3 regions of the Effusibacillus lacus genome follow, and region 3 is predicted to be linked to each of the others. Evidence: predicted binding sites of a transcription regulator. Region 3 holds the regulator's gene; each other region holds the start of a gene.
What was found. The regulator LexA, encoded in region 3, represses DNA repair genes until DNA is damaged. The targets are predictions, from matches to a motif close to CGAACATATGTTCG.

Region 1 (3,284 bases), on a different contig from region 3:
ATCGGAACCGTGATGGGACTGGTGCACGTGTTGTCGAACCTGGAAGACGCCGCCAAATTGGGGCCTGCCATCGCCCTTGCTTTCATTGCAACGTTATACGGTGTAGCATCCGCCAACCTTGCCTGGCTGCCAATCGCCAATAAGCTTAAAGTGCGAAGCAAACAGGAAGTGTTGATTCGCGAACTGATGATTGAAGGAATCCTATCGATTCAGGCCGGTGAGAATCCGAACATACTGGCCCAGAAGCTGAAAGTGTTCCTGGCGCCCACAAGCCGTACAAAGAATGAGGCAGCTGAACGAGAGGTAGGCGGAACCAATGTCGAGACGGCGTAAGCAGCATGGGGGCGGGCACGACAACCTCGAACGCTGGCTGCTGACCTATGCGGACCTGATCACGCTATTGATGATTTTCTTCGTTGTGCTGTATGCCCTGTCAAAAATCGATGTCACCAGATACGAACAATTGGCCATCTCTCTGAACCAGTCGTTTTATGACGGGTCTACCGGGGTAATGCGGACCAAGTTTGAAAAATCCTACGGACAACCCAACGAGTCGGGACAATCGGTGGACAAAAAAGTCCTGGAAGCGAGCCAGAAGATGGTGGAAGAGAACCAGCGGCTGAAGGACGCGGAGGAAAAACTCAAGCAGCATATTCAGCAAAACGGGCTGCAGGACAAGGTCATGGTGGAACTGACCGAACAAAAAGGCTTACAACTCACACTGCGGGACGTTGCCTTGTTTGACACGGGATCAGCCGTATTAAAGAAAGATGCGGAAAAAATTCTTTCCGGTCTGGCGCCATTTCTAAAGGTAATGCCGAACAAAATCTCGGTGGAAGGGCATACGGACAATATTCCGATTCATAACGACCAGTTCCGGTCGAATTTTGACCTGTCCGCCGCCCGGGCCTTGAATGTCTTGTATTACCTGCAAAGCGAAGGGATCAAATCCGAACTCTTATCAGCGACGGGGTTTGGGGAGTACCAGCCGGTGGCAGACAACAATACGCCGGAGGGCCGTGCGGCCAATCGTCGAGTCAACATTATCATCATGCGAAATCAGATAAAATAAGCGATGGAACAAAGGGGAGCGACCGGAATCAGCCGGTTGGCTCCTTTTTTGCACTGAACTGGATTTTGCAAAACATTTTCGGTACAATAGAACAGTAGTTCGGGTTCAGATCGAATACAGTGCCTAAATAAAAATATTATGTAACCTGAGGTTCGGAATTTTGTATAATGGACTCTATGGAGAAAGGGTGGGGATGATGGCGGAACGGACTGGCGTTTTTAAGCTGAAATCGGAATATGCCCCGCGGGGTGACCAGCCTAAAGCGATTGATGCTCTGGTCAATGGGATCCGATCCGGCATGAAGCAGCAGGTGCTGCTTGGGGTGACCGGTTCCGGAAAAACCTTTACGATGGCAAACGTGATTGCAAAAGTAAACAAACCGACTCTGGTGCTGGCGCCCAACAAAACATTGGCAGCCCAGCTGGCAGCCGAATTCAAGGAGTTTTTTCCGGAAAACGCGGTGGAGTTTTTTGTTTCCTACTACGATTACTACCAGCCGGAAGCGTATATACCTTCTTCCGATACTTATATTGAGAAAGACGCCAAGATCAATGACGAGATCGACAAACTGCGCCACTCGGCAACCAGTTCGTTGCTGGAACGGAACGACGTGATTGTGGTGGGATCGGTGTCTTCCATTTACGGATTGGGAAGTCCCACCGAATATGCGGCTCACGTCCTGTCGCTTCGTGTGGGAATGGAGAAACCAAGGAACGACATCTTGCGGAAGCTTGTCGAAATGCAGTATGAACGAAACGATATCAATTTTATCCGGGGTACGTTCCGCGTTCGCGGCGACGTGTTGGAAATCTTCCCGGCATCCCGCAGCGAAAAAGCTTTTCGCGTGGAATTGTTCGGGGATGAGATTGAACGGATCACGGAAATTGATGTGGTAACAGGCGAAATTGTGGGTGCCCGACAGCACATTGCCATCTTTCCGGCTTCCCACTTCGTTACCTCCGGCGACAAGATGCAGCGGGCGATCGAAAGCATCCGGGCGGAACTGGAAACAAGATTGGCGGAGCTGCGGGATGCCGGCAAGCTCCTGGAAGCACAGCGGCTGGAGCAGCGCACCAATTATGATCTGGAAATGATGGCGGAGATCGGGTTCTGCTCAGGTATTGAAAACTATTCCCGCCATCTGGAAGGACGACCGGCAGGATCAGCTCCCAATACGTTGCTTGACTATTTTCCCAAGGATTATCTGCTGATCATTGATGAATCCCACGTTGCTGTTCCGCAAGTCGGCGGAATGTATAACGGAGACCGCAACCGCAAGTTGACGCTGATTGAGCACGGCTTCCGCCTGCCTTCAGCGGCGGACAACCGGCCGCTGAAATTTGAAGAGTTTGAGCGGCGAATGAACCAGGTGATCCATGTATCGGCAACACCGGGTGACTATGAACTGGAACATGCTGAACAAGTTGTGGAACAGATCATTCGGCCGACAGGACTTATCGATCCTCGAATCGAGGTGCGTCCGATCAAGGGCCAGATTGACGATCTGGTAGGTGAAATCAACAAGCGGATCAAGCGGGATGAACGGGTCCTTGTCACCACACTGACGAAGAAAATGGCGGAAGACCTGACAGATTACTTCAAGGAACTGGGGATTAAGGTCCGTTATTTGCACTCGGACATCAAAACACTGGAACGTATGATGATACTTCGGGATTTGCGAATGGGTGTTTTCGATGTGTTGATCGGCATCAACCTGCTGCGGGAGGGATTGGACTTGCCGGAAGTTTCTCTGGTAGCCATTCTTGACGCAGACAAGGAAGGCTTCCTGCGGGCGGAGAGATCCCTGATCCAGACGATTGGCCGGGCTGCCCGTAATGCAGACGGTCATGTCATCATGTACGCGGATACGATTACCAAGTCAATGAAAGTAGCGATTGATGAAACCAATCGCCGACGAAGTATTCAGGAAGCTTACAACAAGGAGCATGGAATCACTCCGCAAACGGTTCGCAAGGCTGTTCGTGACGTGATCGAAGCAACCAAGGCGGCCGAAACGAAAACGGAATACAATGTGAAGAAGAATGTTGACAAGATGTCGAAGAAAGAGCGTGAGCAGTTGATCAAGACGCTGGAGAAGGAAATGAAAGAGGCTGCCAAAGCTTTGCAGTTTGAACGTGCAGCTGAGCTTCGCGACATTATACTGGAATTGTCCGCTTCCTAAGAGACGGAAAGCTGAGAATCGGTTGCGACA
Region 2 (3,284 bases), on a different contig from region 3:
AAGATGCACTCCTTCCCCAACCGACGTGAAGGGCCCTACGTAAGATCTGATGATTCTTGCACCGATACCGATAGACACTGGTCCGCGAATAACCGAATCCTCAATGTAGGCTCCCGTCTCAATTACAACCGGTTCCTGAATCATTGATGATACAATGGTAACGTTGGAACCACGGATTTCCCCTTGCAGATTTAATAGAACCTGCCGGTTGCATGCAAGCAAATCTTTTGGTTGACCGGTGTCTTTCCACCAGGAACGGCAAGGGCTGGCAGTCACCGCATACCCCTTGTCGATCAAGCCTTGTATGGCGTCAGTAAGCTCGTATTCTCCCCGGGCGGAGGGACGCAAATCATCGATAACATCAAATATTTTCGGTGTCAGGATATAAACCCCAATTATCGCATAAGAACTGGGAGGATCCTTCGGCTTTTCCCATAGACGAACGATTTGGGAACCCTTAAACTCAACCACTCCAAATTGGCTGGGATTCTGAACCTGACTTACAAGAAGCAATGCTTCCGGTCCTTCTTTTCTGAACCGTTCGATCAATTCATTGAGCTTTCCATCGTAGAAATTGTCCCCCAGAAAAAGCAGGAACGGATCGTTCCCGATAAAATCGCGTGCCATCCCGACAGCATGAGCCAATCCTTTCGCCTCCGGCTGTTCAATGAAAGAAAGGGCAACATCACCCGAATATTGACCCAGCACTTCTTCAAATTGAAAACGGAAATAAGGAGGGACCACAATCCCAATTTCTCGAATGCCCGCTTGCCGCATTTTATCGATCACATATGCGATTACAGGACGGTTGGCTACCGGCAGGAGATGTTTGGGTCTTGAATAGCTATAGGGGCGCAGCCGAGTCCCTCTTCCACCGCAAAGGATCAATCCTTTCATTTTGACCTCCCCCTATCCGACAGTAAAAAATGAGTTCCATTTACCCAGCTTTATAGGTTAGCGTATGAATCGGATAGGGGACTGGGACACGGCGTACTTCCCTGTGCGGGAGCCCTTTTCTTTCTTTTTTGTCTTCCTGATCCGTTAGCAAACAGATGATCCCTGCCAACCGGCTCCTTTGTTGTTATTTTGTTCCACTTGATACGAACGTATGTCCTTGAATATAATATAGAACACAAGTTCGTATAAGGTGGTAAAGTATGATCGAATTCCGTGCCACAGCTCTGCTTCGTGAAATGTTTTTGCGGTCGATCATGATGGAATGTATTCGACTGGACGCAAAAGATATTAAACAACTATCCTCCGGCCGTGGTGACGTCTGGATACAGGGTCTGTTTGAACCGTTGCATAAAAAATTGACAGACGAGTTAATTGAAATCAAAAGAACTTTGCGAAGAAACGCCGTGTTTATCGTTGAGGAAGAATGGCGGGAATTCGATATCTTTGTAAAGTACAAAGAAAACAACATCATTAAAGAGGCCATATTCCCGATGCCCATGCTCGCTGCAGAAGTACAGGGAAGGCTGAAGCATATTTTAGAGTGAAAAAGATTGAAGCAAGCCGGACTCTCTCGAATAGGAGCTGGCTTGCTTTGGCTACGGGTATAGAATTACAAAAACTTTCGGTGCGACTTCTTCCCGTCATACGTGAACAGCACCGATCGGTTCTCCAGGACGGTTTCCAGATGGACCGGGCGGCCCCAGAGGCGATGGACATAGGGAAGGGTCTTCTCCACATACTTGATGTCCAGTTCGACCCCTTCGTATTCATGCTTGATGTAGAGTTCCCCGTTGCGCAGGTAGTCGCCGTCCTGCACCAGCAGCACCGGGAATCCTCCGTTCACCCGGGCCGCACACAGCTGATCGCGAACCTTCTCCCAGTCTTTCTCCACAATCTTCCACTCGTTTCCGACCTTTTGGTACAGGTAGAGATCCATTTCCTCGACCAGATCCTTGGTCAGGTAGTTGCGCAGGAAGGAAATGTCCGACTCCGCTTCCCGGATTTCAAACATCTTCTCCCGGCCCTTGCCGGGTTGCCGTCCCCACCGTTCCCGTTCTTCCCTGGTCGGATTGTTCCAGCGTTTCTCGATATCCTCCCACATCTTGAGCCCAACGTGGTAAGGGTTAATGCTGGTCCGTGACGGCAGGACCACCCCCGCATGCATCCGGGCAAAATCGATGGTTTCCTCCTCCGTCAGATCCAGTTCGCGCATGATGCGCAGGTGCCAATAGGTCGCCCAGCCTTCATTCATGATCTTGGTTTCCAGCTGCGGCCAGAAGTAGAGCATTTCATCCCGGATCATCGACAGAACGTCCCGCTGCCAATCGGTTAAGATTTTGCTGTGTTCCATAATGAACAGAACCAGGTCTTTCTCGGGTCTGGCGGGTATTTTTTGCGGAACGGGTTCCTCCTGATTCGGTTTTTCCTTGCGGTCGGATCTGTCAAGATCCCACAAATCCTGGTAAGGCGACTTCACGTCCGGCTTTTTCTCTTTCGGCACCACATCTTCGCGGGGACGTTTTCTGCCCACGAAGGAAGGGTCGATGTGTTCCTGAATGGCAAGCGCCGCATCCAGAAGTTCTTCCACCGCGTTTTTCCCGTATTGGATCTCATAAGACCGGATGCGATCGGCTGACACTGCCATGCTCTCCACCATATAGCGGGAAGTATGGGCGAACCGGGCGTTGTTCTTGAAGAAATCGCAGTGGGCCAGTACGTGCGCGGACACCAGTTTGTTCTGGATCAACGTGTTCCCGTCAAGCAGAAAGGCGTAACACGGGTCGGAGTTGATGACCAGTTCGTAGATGCGGCTCAGTCCGAAATCGTACTGCATCTTCATGCGGTGGAAGGCTTTCCCGAAACTCCAATGGGAAAATCGGGTCGGCATGCCGTAAGCGCCAAATGTGTAGATGATGTCTGCCGGACAGATCTCGAACCGCATTTCATAAAAATCAAGCCCGAAAGATCGGGCAAGTTTCATCATCTGATCGATTGAGGCTTCAAGTTTCCTGATTTCTTCGTTAGTCATTTCAGTCCCCCCATAGCACGACCGGGCACTCGTGGCCTATCCGCAGATTCACGGGGCCCCGGTGCCCAGGCGCAACTGGCTCTTCTCCAGGTGTCCTAAGACACCAATTGTTCGCTTCGTGCGAAGAAAGTGGTCAGAGCTTTATAGACTTCGCTTTTCTCCCGAATCAGAATCGTCTTGAATTTGGGATCCTGAATGTACTTGAACGCATTCATCAGAGTGGAACTGCGGTTGTACTGGTTAACCTCTCCGTAGCCGAAAATGTTGCAAAGGGATGTAAGTTCCCGGATGATGCGGA
Region 3 (3,284 bases):
CTAGCATTACCGATGTATGATACATTCATTATACAGACAATCCCGTCTGTATATATAGAAAAAATGGAGGTACAAATGGTGGTTTTAACACTTGCAATCTTCCTGTTTGTGGCAGGGGTCTTGTTTACGCTGTATCCGATCTTGCCTGGCACCCTGTTTGTGTTGGCTGGGATACTGGTCTACGGTGCAATGGAAGGTTGGGCCGCCTTCCCGCTTTGGTTTTGGATTGTGCAAGCTGTGCTGATCGCTTTAAATTTTCTGACCGATTGGGTGGCCAGCGTATTGGGTATCAAACGTGTCGGAGGGTCCAAACAGGCGATATGGGGAACGACTCTTGGGTTGATCATAGGACCTCTCTTGCTGGGTCCTATCGGAATTCTTGCGGGCCCTGTCCTGGGAGCCATTATCGGAGAGTTGATCCAGATGCGGCAAGCCGGTCAAATAGCGAGAGTGGCTGTCGCTTCCTTAATCGGTTTTCTGTTGGGTATCATGGTCAAATTTGTCTTGGTGCTGATCCAGATCACTTTGTTTGCAGTCCAAGTTTGGAAGTAGACAGGAGGCGTGAGTTTGAATTCACGCCTCCTTCTCTTATCTTAGGCGGGGTCAGAATGCGGAGAGTCGCAACTCCGTTCCAATCTGTAATTTGGCTGATGAAAGTCCGTTGGATTTCTTTATGTGATGAATGGCCTCGTGGACATCCTTTCCTGGATAGTGGGTCTTGGCGATCGACCACAGAGTGTCCCCCGGCTGAACTACAACAACTGCCGTTTCGTGGCTTCCATACACTTCATTTCCCCCCAAGAAGCTCGTGGACAACACCAGAAAGAAAACTGCCGAACCAAGAATCGCCACCCCCTTTACTTTCTGCTTGATCCTTTTGAAATGTATTGTCTTCATGGAATCGCTCCCTTGATCGAACGTTAGTTCTATTTGTATTAATATTATCCCGAACCCTTGTTCGTGTCAAGATAAAAATCGAACTAATGTTTGTGTTATTTTCCACATCATGTTATAATCCATTTAGTAAAGTCTATGAACCGTTTCTATTTCTAGTACAGTTAGGAGAGAGTTTCAATTATGAAGTTGTCCAAACGCCAACAACAGATTCTGGACTACATCAAAGACGAAGTCCGGAAGAAAGGGTATCCCCCGTCAGTCCGGGAGATTGGTGATGCGGTTGGACTTGCGTCAAGCTCCACCGTACACGGTCATCTGGCAAGACTGGAACAGAAAGGTCTTATCCGACGGGATCCGGTGAAGCCCCGAGCAATAGAGATTCTTGATATGGACACTCCCGTTGTCGCACATAATGCGTCAACAGTAATGGCTCCGATTATTGGGAAAGTTACGGCGGGCAGTCCCATCACCGCAGTTGAGAATGTCGAAGACTATTTTCCTTTGCCCATGAGTCTGGTAGGCGATACGGAGGTATTCCTTCTGACAGTGGAAGGGGATTCCATGATTGAAGCGGGGATTCACGACGGTGACCTGGTGATTGTCCGCAAGCAACAGACAGCCAGAAATGGCGAAATTGTGGTGGCAATGACGGAAGATGATGAAGCGACGGTCAAACGGTTCTACAAAGAAGCGGATCACGTTCGTCTGCAGCCGGAGAATTCGGCAATGGAGCCTCTCCGCTACAAGAACGTTATGATCCTGGGAAAAGTGATTGGCGTATTCCGGTACATCTCATAGAGCCCAACACAGTACGACCCCCCACCTCGTTGAGGCGGGGGGTCGCTGTATTACATAAATTAGTAGGTGGTCAGGTATTGGTCACGTTCCCATTCGTGCACTGCTGTGCGGAACATATCCCATTCAATCAGTTTGGCTTCCACGAAATGGGTCAAAGCGTGTTCACCCAGGGCGGAACGCATAACATCATCAGCCAGAAGTTCTTCCACCGCTTCTTTGAGCGACGCAGGCAGCGAATGAATTCCAGCTTTCTCACGTTCTGCCTCATTCATCACATAGATGTTGCGGTTCACTGCATCCTGCAACGGAAGTTCGTTCTTGATGCCATCAAGACCGGCTTTCAGCATGACAGCCAGTGCCAAGTAGGGATTGCAAGCAGGATCAGGGTTACGAACTTCGATACGGGTCGACAGTCCGCGGGACGCCGGGATACGAACCAACGGCGAACGGTTCTTCGCAGACCATGCAACGTAGCAAGGAGCCTCGTAACCGGGAACCAGACGCTTGTAAGAGTTGACAGTCGGGTTGGTAATAGCCGCAAAGCCTCTGGCATGTGCCAGGATTCCCGCCAGATAATGCTTCGCGGTCTTGGAAAGACCGAGTTCATCATTTTCATCGTAGAATGCATTCTCTTTGCCCTTGAAGAGGGACTGGTGGCAGTGCATACCGGAACCGTTAATGCCAAAAATCGGCTTCGGCATAAATGTGGCATGCAATCCGTATTTGCGGGCGATGGTCTTCACAACCAGCTTAAAAGTCATGATATTGTCGGCTGCAGTTACCGCATCCGAATATTTGAAGTCAATTTCATGCTGTCCAATAGCGACTTCATGGTGAGAAGCTTCGATTTCAAAGCCCATGGACTCCAAAGTCAGAACGATTTCGCGGCGGCAGTTTTCACCCAAATCAAGCGGTGCCAGGTCAAAGTATCCGCCTTTGTCATTCACTTCCATGGTAGGATTGCCATGCTCGTCAAGCTTTAAGAGGAAGAACTCGGGCTCCGGACCTACGTTCATCGCAGTAAAGCCCATCGCGTTTGCCTCTGCCAGCACTTTCTTGAGAATTCCCCGCGGATCCCCTTCAAACGGAGTGCCATCCGGCATGTAAATATCACAGATCAAGCGGGCCACTTTACCGTGTTCTGTTTCCCAAGGGAAGATCAACCAGGTATCGAGATCCGGGTAGAGGTACATGTCGGACTCTTCAATCCGAACAAACCCTTCAATCGAAGAACCGTCGAACATCAACTTGTTGTCAAGAGCCTTGTCCAATTGGGATACGGGAACTTCCACGTTCTTGATAACCCCGAGCAGATCGGTGAACTGCAACCGGATGTAACGAACATTCTCTTCCTTGACCATGCGCAAGATGTCATCTTTGGTAAAATGGTTTTTCAATTCGGTTTCCCCCTTTATTATGTATAGGCGGCATTTATTATGCCGCAAAAAGATGAGAATAATTTACTTCTTAATGAAAGAACCTTGACAGTTCCCCTTGTATCAAGGAGCCGGGCATTCCCGGGCGGCCTCGCAGGATCAGCTCTTTTTTCAACAAATCATGGAGTTCTTGGTCAGTGAGGTCTTTAACCT

Region 1: uvrB (excinuclease ABC subunit UvrB) is a predicted target of LexA. The motif match lies at 1,161-1,174, and genes of this name have one in related genera.
Region 2: EFBL_RS19405 (YhjD family protein) is a predicted target of LexA. The motif match lies at 1,128-1,141, and genes of this name have one in related genera.

The regions. Positions count from the first base shown of each region.
Region 1 is NZ_BDUF01000064.1:54,240-57,523, reverse strand. It holds gene EFBL_RS12990 (flagellar motor protein) at 1-333, shown strand, start outside; gene EFBL_RS12985 (flagellar motor protein MotB) at 317-1,072, shown strand; gene uvrB (excinuclease ABC subunit UvrB) at 1,269-3,254, shown strand.
Region 2 is NZ_BDUF01000112.1:35,752-39,035, reverse strand. It holds gene EFBL_RS19410 (glucose-1-phosphate thymidylyltransferase) at 1-897, opposite strand, end outside; gene EFBL_RS19405 (YhjD family protein) at 1,158-1,502, shown strand; gene EFBL_RS19400 (SpoVR family protein) at 1,568-2,986, opposite strand; gene yhbH (sporulation protein YhbH) at 3,082-3,284, opposite strand, start outside.
Region 3 is NZ_BDUF01000109.1:105,974-109,257, forward strand. It holds gene EFBL_RS18390 (DUF456 domain-containing protein) at 76-552, shown strand; gene EFBL_RS18395 (LysM peptidoglycan-binding domain-containing protein) at 604-897, opposite strand; gene lexA (transcriptional repressor LexA) at 1,075-1,695, shown strand; gene glnA (type I glutamate--ammonia ligase) at 1,755-3,056, opposite strand; gene EFBL_RS18410 (MerR family transcriptional regulator) at 3,163-3,284, opposite strand, start outside.